3 regions of the Pseudoalteromonas sp. NSLLW218 genome follow, and region 2 is predicted to be linked to each of the others. Evidence: predicted binding sites of a transcription regulator. Region 2 holds the regulator's gene; each other region holds the start of a gene.
The links. Region 2 encodes FliA, which starts transcription of late flagellar genes. Its sites were predicted from a motif close to CTAAAGNTNNNNNNNNNNNNGCCGATA; they were not measured.

Region 1 (5,568 bases), on a different contig from region 2:
CCACCAATACCTGAATCAAAGACCATTATATGCGCTGACAAACTACTGTTCCCACTTTACTTTAAGAACGGCAGTTTGCCATGAGGTATTTATAAAAGAAAGTAGTTTAACTTTGCGTGGTTTCTAAATCAGCAAGATCGTCGGCTGCTGAATTTAACTGATTAAGGTTTTCGAACATAGACTTTGTGTAATCTACTAACTTATCTATTTGTTCCTGATCTTGATTTAACCACTGTAGAATGCCAGCTAGTTGATTTTGTAATCCAAGTTCGCCCGCTTTTTCAAAAGCATTTTTAAGGTCATCATTAAAGGGAGCTAAGCCCTCTGATACTTGTTTTTCTGGTGCTGGTTTATATTCTTCATAGCTTTTAACTGTGGCTATTGTTTTTGTTTGGCGTAAATCCATAGAAAAAGCCACCAGCTGGTCACTGTCTAAACTCAGCTCTTGAGCTTGTTCAAATGCTTCATCCAGGTCACCACCAAAAAATGTTTTACTTAAATCTTGTAAATCTTCCATCATCGCATTAATAGCTTCTTGCTCTTGCTCGTTTAAGTCACCATTAACCGACATCGAAAATGATACCTGTCGAGATTGCGATGATGAGCTTGCAAACGACTCGCTATTACTGTTTTGCTGATAGCCGCTTGCCGATTGAGATTCAAATGCATCTGCAAAGCTGATACTTACCTCATCACCTTCTGCGGTGGTAAATTTATACTCTGCATTACTCGTCATACTGACATATTGAGCCTGGCTTATATTTACGCTGGCAGGTTGTGGGTTAAATAATGACTCTTCAAACTCATCAAGCCCATTGTAAATACCCTCTTTAGATTTATTAATGCCCTCTTCCATGTCGTCATTAAATACGCCAGTTCCTTTGAGCTCATCAACCGCGTCATCGATCCCTATTTGGACTCCTTTGCGCGCGTCGCCTAACATATCTTTGAGCTTTTCGTCATCAGCGCCGTTAGCTTTTGCTTTATTAACAGCACTACTTACAAAATCGAGTACGTTTTTTACTATTTCATCAAAATCAAATAGTGGTTTATCTGCTTTTTTTTCTGCGATAGGTAATCCAAGCTGCTCAGCCATTTTATCGCCAAGCACCTTTGCGGCCAACTCTCGACCTCGTTGTTGATAGCTATCCTGAGGAGACGTAATTGTAGGTTGCTGTATATCAGCTTTATTGTTGAATTTATTGATGTTGTTGTTTGGCGTAAAGCCATAATTACCTATTTTCATGATTCGTCTCCTAAGCGTGCGTAGTTTATTATCGGCTATAACACTAAAAACTAAAGTACAATGTTCAATAAAACAGCATAAATGCTAGCCAAAACTAGACAAATACGCAGCGCTCCCTACAATAGCGCCGATAAACAGATCTTAGATAAGGTAGTAGCGTTAATGGCAGTTATTAAAATAGATACCACACAGTACCAAGCGCAGTTAAGTGAAAAAGAGCAGCGTATTAGTGCACAGTTCCAACGTTTTGGTGTGGAGCAATTAGAAGTATTTAGCTCAGAGCCAACTAACTACCGCCAACGTGCTGAATTTAGAGTATGGCACGATGGTGACGATCTGTTTCACATTATGTTTGATCAACAAACAAAAGAAAAAATCCGTGTTGATACATTTGATCCCGCAGCGCCTCTAGTAGGTGAAATAATGCAGGTGATGATTGAGCATCTTAAGCCTTGTGAAATATTACGTCGTAAGTTATTTCAAATCGATTACCTATCAACGCTAAGCGGTGAAATTTTAGTAAGCTTGCTTTATCACAAACCACTTGATGATGAATGGTTAAGTGAAATTAAAGCGCTTAAAGAAAAACTAAGCAGTAAATACAAAATTGACTTTATAGGCCGCGCTCGCAAACAAAAAGAAGTGCTGGGTGATGACTTTGTAACTGAGCGTTTAACAGTTAATGGTCAAGAGCTTATTTATCAACAAGTAGAAAATAGCTTTACTCAGCCTAATGCAAAAGTAAATATTAATATGTTGGAGTGGGCACAAGATTTATGTAAGCCACTTAAAAATGATTTATTAGAACTTTATTGCGGTAACGGAAACTTTTCTATTGCGCTAGCAGGCTCTTTTAATAAAGTATTAGCGACGGAAATATCAAAATCATCTGTTCATTCTGCTCAATACAATATTGCTAAAAATAACGTAGAGAACTTAGATATTATTCGTATGTCTAGTGAAGAGTTTACTCAAGCAATGAATGGCGAACGTACTTTTTCTCGTTTAGACGGTATTGATCTTAAAAGCTATGACTGCCAAACCATATTAGTTGATCCACCGCGCGCAGGCATGGATGAATTAACGTGTGACTTAGTGGCTAACTACGAAAGCATAATTTATATATCGTGTAATCCAGAAACCCTTGAGCGTGACCTTGATCACTTAACACGTACGCACAACGTTAAGCGCTTTGCTATATTTGATCAGTTCCCTTATACGCATCACATTGAGTCGGGTGTTTTCTTACAGCGTAAATAAATACGCTCAGTAAACGTTGCCCATAAAAAAAAGCTCCCTGAGGAGCTTTTTTAGTTTTAGCTAAATTTATTTGCTAGCTAAATAATTAATCAGTTTACCAATGTCTTCTGGCTCAGTAATACCCGACTCACGACCTAGGTTTAATTTATACTTACCATTTACAATAAATGTAGGTACGCCACGTAGTGCGCCTTTTTCTTTGAAGTAGTCCTGATCGCGTTTCATTTTAGAGCTCAGCGTACGTACCGAGAAGCTTTTGAAAAGTTTATCAAACTTATCGCCATCAACGCCCTGTGCTACAAATATATCTTTTACATCTGCAAGCTCATTAAATTTAGCGCGCTTGGTATGGATATGATTAAAGATTGCAGAGACAATTTTATCTTTTTGCGGAAGCACTTCTGCAGTAGCAAGTGCCTGGCTCATCATCTGTTGATTTTCAGGGTCACGTACACCTACAAAATCAACATGGCTCTTTTTAAATTTAACGTTTTTATCAAGCTTAGGCTTAAATTCACCAATTAATGCTTCCATGTTATTACATGCAGGGCAGTAAAATGAGAAAAACTCTTTAATTTCTGGCTTTTTAGTTGCTCGCTCAGAAACCACATCGTAATGCACGCCCTCTTCGTACGTTGCTGCAAAGCTTGTTGCCGCCATAGGAAGTAGTACTGCAAGCAAACCTGCTTTAACTAATTTAATCATTATTATGCTCCGAAATTTATAGTGCTAATAAAAACGCTACTAACTCATCAAGTTCTTTTTGGTTTTTGATGGTATTGAGGTTTATTTTATATTTATCGTTAACAATAAAAGTAGGTACACCTGTAAGTGCGCCTAATTTTGAATATTTATTTTGTTTGTTTTGCATTGCTTGCTCAGCCGAAATAACTGGCATGCTTGCAATTTCTTGATCAAACGTTGCGCTATCAATACCGTTTACTTCAAGTAATTTTTTAACGTCTTTCATTTCAGTTAAAGGAGCACGCTGAACATGAATACTTTTAAAAATTTGATCGCTAATACTCTGCGCCTGACCATGCTGCTTAGCAATTAAGTAGGCAAAGCTTAAATTACTTTGTGCTTGTGGTGACACGCCACCTAAAAAGTTCACGTGGTTTTTAATAAACTCAGCACCTTCTGGTAGGCCTTGTTCAATTGCTTTTGCTACGGGTTCAAACTTAAAACAATGTGGACAGTAAAATGAGAAAAACTCGGTTACTTGTGGCGATGTACTTTTGTCTACATCAATAACAGTGTATTGATTATCAACTTCAAACTGTGCAGCAAGTGCTGCAAATGGTAAACATAAAAGTAATAAACTCAGTTTTAATTTTTTAAGCATGTATATCTCGTGTACTTGTTTTAAATAAAAGATTACGGCAATAACTTTAACGGTGCTTCTTGCAGTGCTGCAAGTTGCTCCTTCAATGCTAAAATTTGTTGCTCCCAGTATTTGTCATCAGCAAACCATGTAAAGTTCCGCACAAAGGCAGGATCGCTCCATCGTTTAGCTACCCATCCCATATAATGGATAATACGCATCGCTCGCAGCGGTTCAATTAATTTGAGTTGAGAGTGATCAAAATCACAAAACTCTTCATACGCATTCACAAGGGTATCTAACTGTAACAGTTGCGTCGCTCTATCGCCACTGAGCATCATCCATAGATCTTGGATTGCAGGACCTTGGCGACTATCATCTAAATCTACAAACATGAGCGCATCCCCTGCCCACAAAATATTGCCAACGTGACAGTCACCATGTAAGCGAATACTTTGTACATCTTTATACTGTTTTTGCGCCTGCTCTATCACTAAATCTAAAATAGTGTAAAAGGCGGTATTTATTCCCATAGGCACTAAATTACTTTTTTGAAGATGAACTTTGGCTGTATGCAAATATTCATCACAGGTAACTGTTGGCCTGTAAGTAAAAGGTTTTGTTTTAGCCACTTGGTGCATACGGCCAATTAAACGCCCCATTACATCAAGCTGATCTAAGTTATCAACCTCAAATAAACGCCCACCTACACTTGGAAACAACACAAACAAATAACCTTCGTGTTCAAACAAGCTTTGCCCATTATATAAAATAGGGGCAACAACAGGTACTTCCGCTTCAGCCAGTTCAAATGCAAAGTCATGCTCTTCTTGAATTTGCTCTTTACTCCAGCGCTCTGGGCGATAAAACTTCACTACGTAACGCAGACCATCATCGGCTTTAAATTGGTACACTCTGTTTTCATAGCTATTGAGTGCCAACAAACCAGATTCGGCGTACACACCTACGCTTTCTATTGCATCGAGTATTAGGTCAGGTGTTAAGTCAATAAAACTAAATTTACTCATACTCTTCTTATATAAAATAAAAAGCGGGTTATATACCCGCTTTTGTTAATTGCTATATCAACTCACCTATTTAAGGTAGGTTGTGATTATCGCGCTTTAAAAAAGTTACTCGACTGCGATATTGTCTCATCCGGCTCATCTACCGGTGAAAGCACAAAGTTAAACTCTGTCATCGGCGCATTCAAATCATAAGGGTCCATTACAAGCGACAATGGCACGTTATGAGATTCCCCTGCCTGCACAGTAAATGACTGCTTACCAATATAATTAAAGTTATCTAACCCTTGTACTTTAATATTAAAAGTTTGCTCGTACTGTGCCTTGTTAATTACCTTTAATGTGTAGGTGTTCTCTACTAAACCATCAAAATCGACACGATATAATTGGTTTCGATCACGAATGATATCAAAGTCCATTGTTTTACGCAGTGCTATATTAGCTACAAGTGCTCCCGTAAGCACAACAAGTATGACCGTGTAACCAATGATTTTAGCTCGTAGTGGATTCGTTTTATTTTCTGGCGTTTCGAGGTTTCGCTCTGTCGTATATGAAATAAGCCCACGCGGGTATTCCATTTTATCCATTACGCCATCACACGCATCAATACATGCACCACAATTAATACACTCAGCTTGTAACCCATTTCTAATATCAATACCTGTTGGGCACACTTGAACACACAAGTTACAGTCGATACAGTCGCCTAGCTC
Region 2 (5,568 bases):
ATTAAAGGCGTTGAAACTAAAGACCCTGCATTTGGCCTTGATGCAGTATGGATCAAACCAGATCAAAAAGATGAAGCTCAATCACTAGGTTACACCGTTGTAGATTCAGCCACGGTAGTTGCCACTCATATCAGCCAGTTATTAACTAACAGTGCGGCGTTACTACTAGGGCACGAAGAAGTTCAGAACCTGCTTGATATGCTTGCTAAAAGCCACCCTCGCTTAGTTGAAGGACTAGTACCAGATGTGTTGCCATTAACTGCAATTGTAAAAGTACTGCAAAATTTATTGAATGAAGGCGTTGCTATTCGCGATATGCGCTCAATTGTTCAAACCCTAGTTGAGTATGGCCCGCGTAGCCAAGACCCTGACGTATTAACGGCTGCAGTGCGTATTTCTCTGCGTAGATTAATTGTTCAAGATGCGGTTGGTATGTCATCAGAAATCCCTGTCATAACCTTGGCACCTGAGTTGGAACAGATGTTGCATCAGTCATTACAAAATGCAGGCGATGAAGGTGCCGGTATTGAGCCAGGACTTGCAGAGCGACTTCAAGTGTCATTGACACAAGCTCATCAAAATCAAGAAATGGCCGGTGAACCTTCTATATTGCTAACGTCAGGAATGTTACGCACTGTGTTATCTCGTTTTGTTAAGTACACCATTCCAGGATTGAGAGTGATGTCTTATCAAGAGGTACCAGACGAAAGACAGATCAAGATTGTTAGCTCAGTAGGCCAACAATAAGATTTTAAAAGGGGTTGAATCATGAAAATTAAACGTTTTTTTGCTAAAGATATGCGCACAGCACTTAAAGAAGTTAAAGATGAGTTAGGTGTTGATGCGGTTATTATGTCAAATAAAAAGCTGGCTAACGGTGTAGAAATTGTAGCGGCAGTTGATTATGACAAAGCAGCCCCTAAAGCAACAGCGCAACCACAAGGCAATGCAGAGCCGCGTGCTCAAGCGCCACAGCAAAGTATGCACAACTTTGTAAAATCAGAACCTCAGCGTGCCAAACCTGAACCTCAAGCAAAAGTAGCAGATAGCTTACAAGCCTTATTAGAGCGTCAATCACCGCGTCCTCGCTCCCCAGAGCTTGCGTCAATGTTTTCTCAATCAGGTATTGATACTACAGATAACTACCAGGAACCTGTAGCTAAAGCGCGCCCTACTAATAATATGTTTGCACGTGATGATGTAGCCCCTGCACGTCCTCATACGCAAGCCGATAGCTTAGGTTTTGACGATTTAGACAGCGACTTTGATGATTTAGACAGCCCAGTAACTGCTCGCCAGCAAAAACCTAATAATGAAAGCGAAGAAATGACAACAATGCGTGAAGAAATGAACGCAATTCGTCAGTTATTAGAGCATCAAGTATCGGGTTTAATGCAGCAAGATATGGCGCGTCGCGATCCAACACGTGCTTGCATGGTTGATCGTTTAGTCGGTATGGGCATTGATAAAGAAGTAGCACAACAAATGGCATGTTTTGTACCTGATGATGTGTCTCGTCAACAAGGCTGGAAAGCATTGTTAACGATGGTCGAAGATCAAATGCAAACAACCAATAATGAAATACTTCGCCAAGGTGGTGTATATGCATTAGTGGGTCCGACCGGTGTAGGCAAAACAACAACTGTGGCTAAGCTTGCAGCGTTAGGCGCACAAAAATATGGCGCTGATAAAGTGGCGTTAATAACCACTGATACGTACAGAATTGGAGCCTATGAGCAACTTGCAACATATGGCCGTATTATTGGTTGTGGTGTAAAGCAAGTTAAAGATGCTAATGAATTAGCTGAAGTTTTATATCATTTACGAAATAAACGTCTAGTATTAATTGATACAGCAGGTATGAGCCAACGAGATTTACGTTTAACTGAGCAGTTAAACACGTTAATGCGCAACCAACGTGTGGATATTCGCAGCTACCTAGTACTAAGCGCGACAGCACAAATTAATGTATTACAAGAAACAGTACGCCACTTTAAAAAAGTACAGTTAAGTGGTTGTATTTTCACTAAGTTAGATGAATCTTTGAGTTTGGGTGAGATTATTAGTATTGCGATTCAAAATCGTCTTCCAATAGGGTATCTTACTAACGGTCAACGAGTACCAGAAGATATTCGTGTTGCAAATGCTGAAAAACTAGTGAAAAAGGCTGAGCAATTGTATTTAAAAAGAATAAAAGCACAACATTCAAGGCACCAAGCAGTGGCGCCAAGTACAGTAGGGATGTATGATTAACACAGTATTAGATCAAGCAAGCGGCCTGCGCAAGATGAGTCAAAACAATAACAACGGCGTAAAAGTTATCGCTGTAACCGGTGGTAAGGGTGGAGTAGGGAAAACAAATGTTTCTCTAAATACAGCTATTGCACTAGGGCAACAAGGTAACAGAGTATTAGTGCTGGATGCTGACTTAGGTTTAGCAAACTGTGATGTAATGCTTGGTTTACGTGTAGAGCGTAATTTATCACACGTTTTGTCTGGTGAATGTGAGCTTGACGAAATTTTAGTTGAAGGCCCAGCAGGTATTAAAATTGTACCCGCTACGTCTGGTTCGCAAAGTATGGTGGAGTTATCGCCATCTGAGCATGCTGGACTAATTCGTGCGTTTAGCGAATTAAATACCGAATTTGATATTTTAATTGTAGATACCGCCGCAGGTATTTCAGACATGGTACTGAGCTTTTCTCGCGCGGCACAAGATGTAATGGTTGTCGTGTGCGATGAACCAACATCAATAACGGATGCTTACGCACTTATTAAAGTATTAAGCCGTGAGCACGGTGTTTATAAGTTTAAAATTGTCGCCAATATGGTCCGCAGTATGCGTGAAGGCACCGAATTATTTGCAAAGCTTTCTAAAGTAACAGATCGCTTTTTAGATGTATCAATGGAGCTAGTCGCAACGGTTCCTTATGACGAAAATATGCGCAAAGCAACACGTCGTCAAAAAGTAATCGTAGAACTCTTTCCAAATTCGCCAGCCGCTCTTGCGTTTAAAACACTGGCAACAAAAGCAGTTAAATGGCCAATACCAAATCAACCATCTGGGCATTTAGAGTTTTTCATTGAGAAACTAGTAAACGGCTAATTATGACAACACTGGTGAATAGAGCTATGGGATATCAATCAACACAAAACTTAAATGTGATTGTTGAGAAACATGCATCACTTGTAAAAAAAGTGGCATGTCATCTAATTGCTCGATTACCACCTAGCGTTCAGCTTGATGATTTAATTCAATCAGGAATGATAGGTTTAATAGAAGCTTCAAAAAACTTTGATGCAACAAAAGGTGCAAGCTTTGAGACCTTTGCTGGTATTCGTATTCGCGGTGCTATGCTTGATGAAATGCGCCGTGGTGATTGGGCTCCTCGTTCAGTACACCGTAAAAGCCGACAAGTTGCAGAAGCAATTACTGGGCTCGAAAGTAGTCTGAACCGCGAACCAACAGATACAGAAGTTGCTGAAAAACTTGAAATTTCGCTCAATGAGTACCATCATATTTTAAATGATGTTAATACCAGTAAAGTATTAGGCATAGAAGACCTTGGTGTCGATGAGGATGTTATTACTCCCGTAGGCCAAGATTTAGCGCTAGACAAACCTTTTAATAATGTTAAAAATGACCGGTTTAATGAGTCTTTGCTAAGCGCGATAAAGTCATTACCAGAGCGTGATGCAATGGTGCTTTCTTTGTACTATAACGATGAAATGAATTTAAAAGAAATAGGACATATACTCGATGTAAGCGAATCGCGTGTAAGTCAGATACATGGTCAGGCGATGATTAAGCTTAAAGCTAAAATCAATGACTGGATAAACTAGTAGTAAGTAAACTAAGGTTAATACCTCACTGGGGGATGTTTTGGATAAAAACATGAAAATTCTTGTAGTTGATGATTTTTCAACGATGAGACGAATTATAAAAAACCTATTACGTGACTTAGGTTTCACTAACGTTCAAGAAGCTGATGACGGGTCTACAGCTTTGCCTATGTTACAAAATCAAGTATTTGATTTTGTGGTTACAGATTGGAATATGCCTGGAATGCAAGGCATTGACCTTTTAAGAGCAATTCGTGCAGATGATAAGTTAAAACATATCCCTGTATTGATGGTAACGGCAGAAGCTAAAAAAGAACAAATAATAGCTGCAGCGCAAGCTGGCGTTAATGGTTATATTGTTAAGCCGTTTACGGCTGGAACATTAAAAACTAAATTAGAAAAAGTATTTGAACGCTTAGGCTAATGATGGGGGAGAGGCTTATGTCAGCACCAGCTGCGCCTCAAATAACGTTAGAACAAGCTCGTCAACTCGTCATTTTTTTAGAAAACGATGAGCAAGATAAAGCAAATGAGTTGATTTTAGAGACCGCTTCACAAGAGCAGTCTAAATTATTTGCTGAAGTTGGGAAGTTGACTCGTCAACTGCACGAAGCACTTAAAAGCTTTGAGCTTGATACTCGCTTAACTAATATAACGACTGATGCTATTCCAGATGCTAAAAAGCGGCTTAATTATGTCATAGAAATGACAGAGAATGCGGCTAATAAAACAATGGATGCTGTTGAGGCTAGTTTACCTATAGCTCAACAACTGGCAGATGAAATATCTCATATCAAACCGACATGGGATCGTTTAATGAGTCGCGAGATTGAGCTTGGTGAGTTTAAACAACTTTGCCATAGTATCGATAAGTTTATGAATAGCTCTCATCACAAAACTGATGAGCTTCAAAGCTTAATGACAAATGTACTAATGGCTCAAGATTATCAAGACTTAACGGGTCAAGTTATTCGTCGTGTTATAGAACTTGTTAGAGAAGTAGAAGAAAGCTTACTTCATCTTTTAACAGCGTTTGCTGAACAAGATGATAGTGACAACACAGCGAATAAAGTAGAACAACAAAAAATAAAAGAACCAGTTGCCACACAAACTTTAGCAGGTCCTGAAGGCCCTATTATTGATAAAGAATCGCGTAATGATGTTGTATCTGATCAAGATGAAGTCGATGATCTTTTATCAAGTTTGGGCTTCTAAGAGGAGAGTAACTGCATGTTTGAAGTCGATGAAGATATTTTACAAGACTTTCTTGTAGAGGCAGGAGAAATCCTAGAGCTTTTATCTGAACAGTTAGTTGAACTGGAAAATAATCCAGAAGATACAGAGTTACTAAACGCTATATTTAGAGGCTTTCACACTGTAAAAGGTGGAGCAGGCTTTTTAGCGATGACAGAACTTGTTGATGCTTGCCATGGCGCTGAAAACGTATTTGATTTATTACGTCAAGGCGTGCGAACTGTCAATTCAGAGTTAATGGATGTTATTTTACAAGCGCTCGACACCATTAATGAAATGTTCGCGACTATTCAAAATAGGGATAAGCCAGAACCTGCAGATCCTGAATTACTTCACACCCTCCATATTTTGGGCTTACCCCCAACAGAAGATGAGCTTAATGGAGTCTCTTCACAAACTGAAGTTGAACAGCCTCATAATGAAGTAGCTGATACGCCAATAGCTGATGATGAAGATCCGTTTGCATTTGAT
Region 3 (5,568 bases), on a different contig from region 2:
CTTAAATTAGTTAGTCACTCAGATGAGCTAACAGGGCTTCGTAGTCGTCGCTTTTTGTTTGATCAACTCCCTAAAGATATTGAACACTTTCAACGTAATTCACAATCGCTGCAGGCACAAGGCAAGTCACTGGTGCTGGTAATTATTAACTTTGATAACTTCAGTCGTATTAACGATGCCTACGGCCCAATTGCTGGTGATAGCTGCTTACAACAAATGGCTGCATTATTAAATTCACGTACGCAGGGCTCTGACTATGTGGCGCGTTGGAGTGGTGATGAGTTTTTATTATTATTACGTGACTTCAAATGTAATAAAATAGACAGCTACGCAGCGGATCTTTGTAAAGTAATCGCGGCTAATTCATTCCAATTACCAAATGGAAAAACAACTAATATTACAGCTTCAATTGGGTGGTCATTCTATCCGTTACCACTTCTAGGTGGGCAGGTAATTAGTTGGGAGACATCTATTAACCTAGCGGATATTTCACTGCACCAAGTTAAAAAGCGCGGTGGTGATGGTGTTGCAAACATTACGTTTGATGATCAGCTTGATGCATTTGAGTTTGAACAAAATTCTAACGTTGATCAACAATTGGGTATTTTACAAAGTAATGGTTTAGCTGATATTAAAGTGTGGATGCGCTGATGAGCAATATTTGACATTAAAAAAGGAGCCTAGGCTCCTTTTTTAATGTGCTGAACTTTAGATGTATAGGAAGTTAATTTATAAATGCTTTAATAGCAGTTAATATACCTTGCTCGCCTAGTCCCATTTCATTGTGCATTTCATCTTGGGTGCCGTGTTTAATAAACTCATCAGGAATACCTAAGTTAAGGATATTAATATTAGCTTTTAGCGTTGCTAAAAATTCGTTAACTGCAGAGCCGGCACCGCCAGCAATCGCATTATCTTCAAGCGTAACAATTACATCGTGGCTAGTTGCAAGCTCATTTAAAAGTGCAGTATCAAGTGGTTTAATAAAACGCATATTAACAAGCGTTGCATCTAATTCATCTGCAGCAAGCTGTGCATTTTCAAGTAATGTACCGAACGATAAAATGGCAATTTTACTGCCTTCCTTAATTGTATCCGCCTTACCTATTTCAAGTAGTTGCATAGTGCTTTCAATGTCTGCAGTACCTGCACTACCTCGAGGGTAACGAACTGCAACAGGGCAGTTTGCTTTATAACCGGTGTAAAGCATTTGGCGGCATTCGTTGGTATCGCTTGGTGCCATAATTATCATATTTGGAATGCAGCGCATAAAGCTTAAATCGTACGCACCTTGATGAGTTTCACCGTCGGCTCCAACAATACCTGCGCGGTCAATGGCAAATAATACAGGTAAGTTTTGCAGTGCAACATCATGTATTAATTGGTCATACGCACGTTGTAAAAAGCTTGAGTAAATAGCAACAACAGGTTTTAAACCTTCACAGGCAAAGCCAGCGGCTAAAGTAACGGCATGCTGTTCAGCAATAGCTACATCAAAGTATTGATCTGGATGCTCTTTAGAAAAACGTACCATGCCTGAACCTTCGCGCATTGCAGGCGTGATAGCCATTAACTTGCTGTCTTGTTCGGCCATATCGCATAACCAATCGCCGAATACTTTTGAAAAAGTAGCAGCACTAGGTTTAGATTTAGGAAGACTAGTTGTGCTCGGATCGAATTTTGGTACACCATGGTAGCCAATAGGATCGGCTTCAGCCGGTTTGTAGCCCTTACCTTTTTGCGTTTTTATATGTAAAAGCTGTGGGCCTTTTAAATTACGCATATTACGCAGCGTATCAACAAGCATGTTTACATCGTGACCATCAATGGGACCAATGTAATTTAGGCCTAATTCTTCAAAGAAGGTACCCGGGATCATCATACCTTTAATGTGCTCTTCCATTTTACTGGCAAGTTGCTTTACCGGAGGCACTCCTGAGAGTAACTTTTTACTACCTTCACGAATGTTTGTATAAAAGCTACCTGATAAAATTCGAGCAAAGTGATTTGTTAATGCGCCAACATTTTCAGAAATCGACATTTCGTTATCATTTAAAATAATAAGCATGTCTGATTTTACATCACCTAAATGATTCATTGCTTCAAATGCCATGCCTGCGGTTATAGCTCCATCACCAATAATGGCTACAGACTTTCGACCTTTACCTTCTTTTTGTGCGGCAATAGACATACCTAAAGCAGCTGAAATAGAGGTGCTCGAATGGCCTACGCTAAACGTATCGTATTGGCTTTCATCACGAAAAGGAAAAGGGTGCAAACCGTCTTTTTGGCGAATAGTGTGCATTTGGTCGCGACGACCAGTAAGGATTTTATGCGGATAAGCTTGATGACCCACATCCCAAACTAGGCGATCATCTGGAGTGTTATAAACATAATGCAGCGCAACGGTTAGTTCAACCGTCCCTAAACCAGAAGCTAGATGACCGCTACTTTGCGATACTGAGTTGAGTAAATAATCGCGCAGCTCATTGCTAAATGCAGGGAGTTTGTCTTGCGCTAAGTCGCGCAATTGGGCTGGCTCGTCAACCAAATTAAGTAATGGATACTTGCTACTATCAAGTGTCATGGTTTTATTTATATCCTTCGCTAACATTAATTTGATTCAAAGCTATTACGAATAATTAATGTTGGGTAATAATGTCAGTGCTAATTGCAATACGTATGAGCAAAAATTAGTGGTCACGCTCAATTAGATAATTTGCTAGCGACGCAAGAAGTGTTGTGTCAGCATCTATATTTGCCAACGCTTCATGGGCTTGTTGTATTAAATTCTGCGCCTTTACTTTAGCGCCTAGCATACCTAATAACGCCGGATATGTCGCTTTATTCGCGGCAATATCGGAGCCTTGCGGCTTACCTAAAGTAACCGTATCGCCTTCAACATCTAAAATGTCGTCGTGTACTTGAAATGCTAGCCCTATAGCATACCCAAAAACACTTAAGTTTTCTAAGGTTTGTTGATCTGCCTTTTCACTGCACAGTGCACCAAGTGTAATTGCGCAATTAATTAGAGCCCCAGTTTTTAGTTTATGTATTCGCTCAAGCTCTTGTACGGTAATTACTTTATCCGTAGCAGCTATATCGAGGCCTTGTCCGCCAACCATACCTTGTAGACCTGATGCTTGGGCTAATTGTGCAATCATTTTTACTTGTGTTTGTGATGAGCATTCAAATTTGTGATTTGCAATAAGCTCAAAGGCAAGAGTTTGTAGAGCATCACCGGCTAAAATTGCGTTTGCCTCGCCAAATTCTATGTGACAAGTAGGGCGTCCGCGACGTAAATCGTCATCGTCCATTGCAGGTAAGTCGTCATGAACTAACGAATAGCTATGAATGCACTCAATTGCAGCAGCAAGTACGTTTAAGTCTTGTTGGTTTGCGCCTAGCATTTTACCTGTGGCATAAACTAAAAATGGACGTAATCTTTTACCCCCATTAAATAATCCATACTGGGTGGCGTTCTTTACAGTTTCTTCTGTATCGAGAGGCTGTTTAAAATGCAGTTGTAAAGTTGCTACTACATCTTTTTGAGCACGTTCAATATGATTTTTTATGCTCACAGCTATTCCATATCACTATCAAAATTTGTAAGTACTGACTTTTCGCCATTCCCCATCAAAATTGATACTTTTTGCTCTGCTTGCTGTAATTTCCCTGATGAAGCACTTGCTAATGCAATTCCACGCTCAAATTGCTTTAACGATTGCTCAAGCGATAAGTCACCTTGTTCCATGTCACTAACGATTGTAGATAATTCTTCTAGTGCTTGTTCGAAACTTAAGTTTTCAGGTTTTTTAGTCGCCATCTTTATTTCAGCTTACATAATAAATTTAGGGGTCAATTTTAGGGGGAATGCTAAACTAGGTCAAAGGATGATATTGGTTTTTTACCTTTATCACGTTAAATTATATTTCAAGTGCATTAATAAAGCCTTAATAGCGGTCTGTTGATTTAATAAATCAATTGATAATTAGGTAGCCTCTATAACTTGATCTAAGATAGTGCTAAAGGCTGCTTTTTATGTTTATTTATAAAAATGGCTTAAGCAATTCAATATGTTGCCGATAAGCAGTTAATAATAAAAGTTTATGATAAGGCCATTAAGCATGAAACTTCTGGAGGATATGTGGATTTAGCAACCATAATTGGGATCCTAGGCGCAATTGGCTTAATTGTCATGTCTATGTTTATGAGTAGTAGCGGCGAAATGGCTATGTTTGCCGATGCCCCTTCAAGTGTAATTGTATTTGGTGGTTCGCTCTTTATTGTTTTATCAAACTTCACCATGTCGCAATTTTTGGGGATAGGTAAAGTTGTTGCTAAAGCGTTTATGTTTAAAATTGAAACGCCAGAAGAACTTATTGAAAAAGCTGTAGAGCTTGCTGATTCAGCTCGTAAAGGAGGCTTTTTAGCACTCGAAGAAGCTGAAATCCCAAATCCATTTATGCGCAAAGGCGTCGACATGCTTGTTGACGGACATGATGCAGATGTAGTTCGCGCTACACTTCAAAAAGATATTTCTCTAACCACGACTCGCCATGAAATGGGCGCAGGTTTATTTAAGTCATTAGCCGATATAGCACCAGCAATGGGAATGATTGGCACCCTAATTGGCTTAGTTGCAATGTTATCTAACATGGATGACCCAAAAGCAATTGGCCCGGCAATGGCGGTAGCACTATTAACAACTTTATATGGCGCGTTTTTAGCTAATGTTGTAGCAATCCCAATTCAGGTAAAACTTGAACTGCGTAAAGACGAAGAAGCTATGAATCAACGTTTAATTTTAGATGCTATTTTAGGTATTCAAGATGGTCAAAATCCAAAAGTAATCGAAGGTATTTTGAAAAATTACTTAGCTGAATCTAAGCGCAAAGTAGATACCGAGGAGTAACTATGTCTGATCAAGAGTGCAAATGTCCACCACCAGGCTTACCTGCATGGATGGGAACTTTTGCCGATTTAATGTCATTATTAATGTGCTTCTTTGTACTCTTGCTTGCGTTTTCAGAAATGGATGTACTTAAATTTAAACAAATAGCAGGCTCAATGAAGTTTGCTTTTGGTGTACAGAATAAAATTGAAGTAAAAGATATCCCCAAAGGTACCTCTGTTATTGCCATGGAGTTTACTCCAGGTAAACCAGAACCAACCCCAATAGAAACCATTCAGCAACAAACTGTAGAAATGACCCAGCAAATGCTTGAATTTCAAGCAGGTGATGAAAGCTCCGCTGGTGGTAGGCAAGAGCAGCGAGGAGATAAACGAGGGGGGGAATCTCGTAGCACATCGCAAGAACAATCGTCAGAGCAAGCAACTTCAGCTGCCGATCAGGAACAAACTAACGAGCTTGTTAAAAAAATAGCGCAGCAGCTTGAAAAGCAAATTATAGATGGTGCAATAGAGCTTGAATCTTTAGGGCAGCAAATTATTATTCGTATTCGTGAAAATGGTTCATTTCCCTCAGGGAGTGCGTTTTTACAACCTAAGTTTAAACCTATTATTCAAGATATTGGTGTGCTGTTAAAGGATGTACCTGGTGAAATT

Region 1: the regulator FliA is predicted to act here: its motif matches at 1,276-1,302, upstream of I6E80_RS19820 (DUF5610 domain-containing protein).
Region 3: the regulator FliA is predicted to act here: its motif matches at 4,062-4,088, upstream of pomA (flagellar motor protein PomA).

What each region holds. Positions count from the first base shown of each region.
Region 1 is NZ_JADYWO010000019.1:1,599-7,166, forward strand. Features, by position in the region: gene murI (glutamate racemase) at 1-41, opposite strand, end outside; gene I6E80_RS19820 (DUF5610 domain-containing protein) at 107-1,246, opposite strand; gene trmA (tRNA (uridine(54)-C5)-methyltransferase TrmA) at 1,409-2,506, shown strand; gene I6E80_RS19830 (thiol:disulfide interchange protein DsbA/DsbL) at 2,573-3,211, opposite strand; gene I6E80_RS19835 (thiol:disulfide interchange protein DsbA/DsbL) at 3,228-3,851, opposite strand; gene I6E80_RS19840 (serine/threonine protein kinase) at 3,884-4,858, opposite strand; gene ccoG (cytochrome c oxidase accessory protein CcoG) at 4,945-5,568, opposite strand, start outside.
Region 2 is NZ_JADYWO010000007.1:268,314-273,881, reverse strand. Features, by position in the region: gene flhA (flagellar biosynthesis protein FlhA) at 1-747, shown strand, start outside; gene flhF (flagellar biosynthesis protein FlhF) at 769-2,253, shown strand; gene I6E80_RS12935 (MinD/ParA family protein) at 2,246-3,106, shown strand; gene I6E80_RS12930 (RNA polymerase sigma factor FliA) at 3,133-3,843, shown strand; gene cheY (chemotaxis response regulator CheY) at 3,884-4,267, shown strand; gene I6E80_RS12920 (protein phosphatase CheZ) at 4,285-5,058, shown strand; gene I6E80_RS12915 (chemotaxis protein CheA) at 5,074-5,568, shown strand, end outside.
Region 3 is NZ_JADYWO010000013.1:6,082-11,649, reverse strand. Features, by position in the region: gene I6E80_RS17445 (ligand-binding sensor domain-containing diguanylate cyclase) at 1-651, shown strand, start outside; gene dxs (1-deoxy-D-xylulose-5-phosphate synthase) at 725-2,587, opposite strand; gene ispA ((2E,6E)-farnesyl diphosphate synthase) at 2,694-3,581, opposite strand; gene I6E80_RS17430 (exodeoxyribonuclease VII small subunit) at 3,584-3,826, opposite strand; gene pomA (flagellar motor protein PomA) at 4,148-4,915, shown strand; gene I6E80_RS17420 (flagellar motor protein MotB) at 4,918-5,568, shown strand, end outside.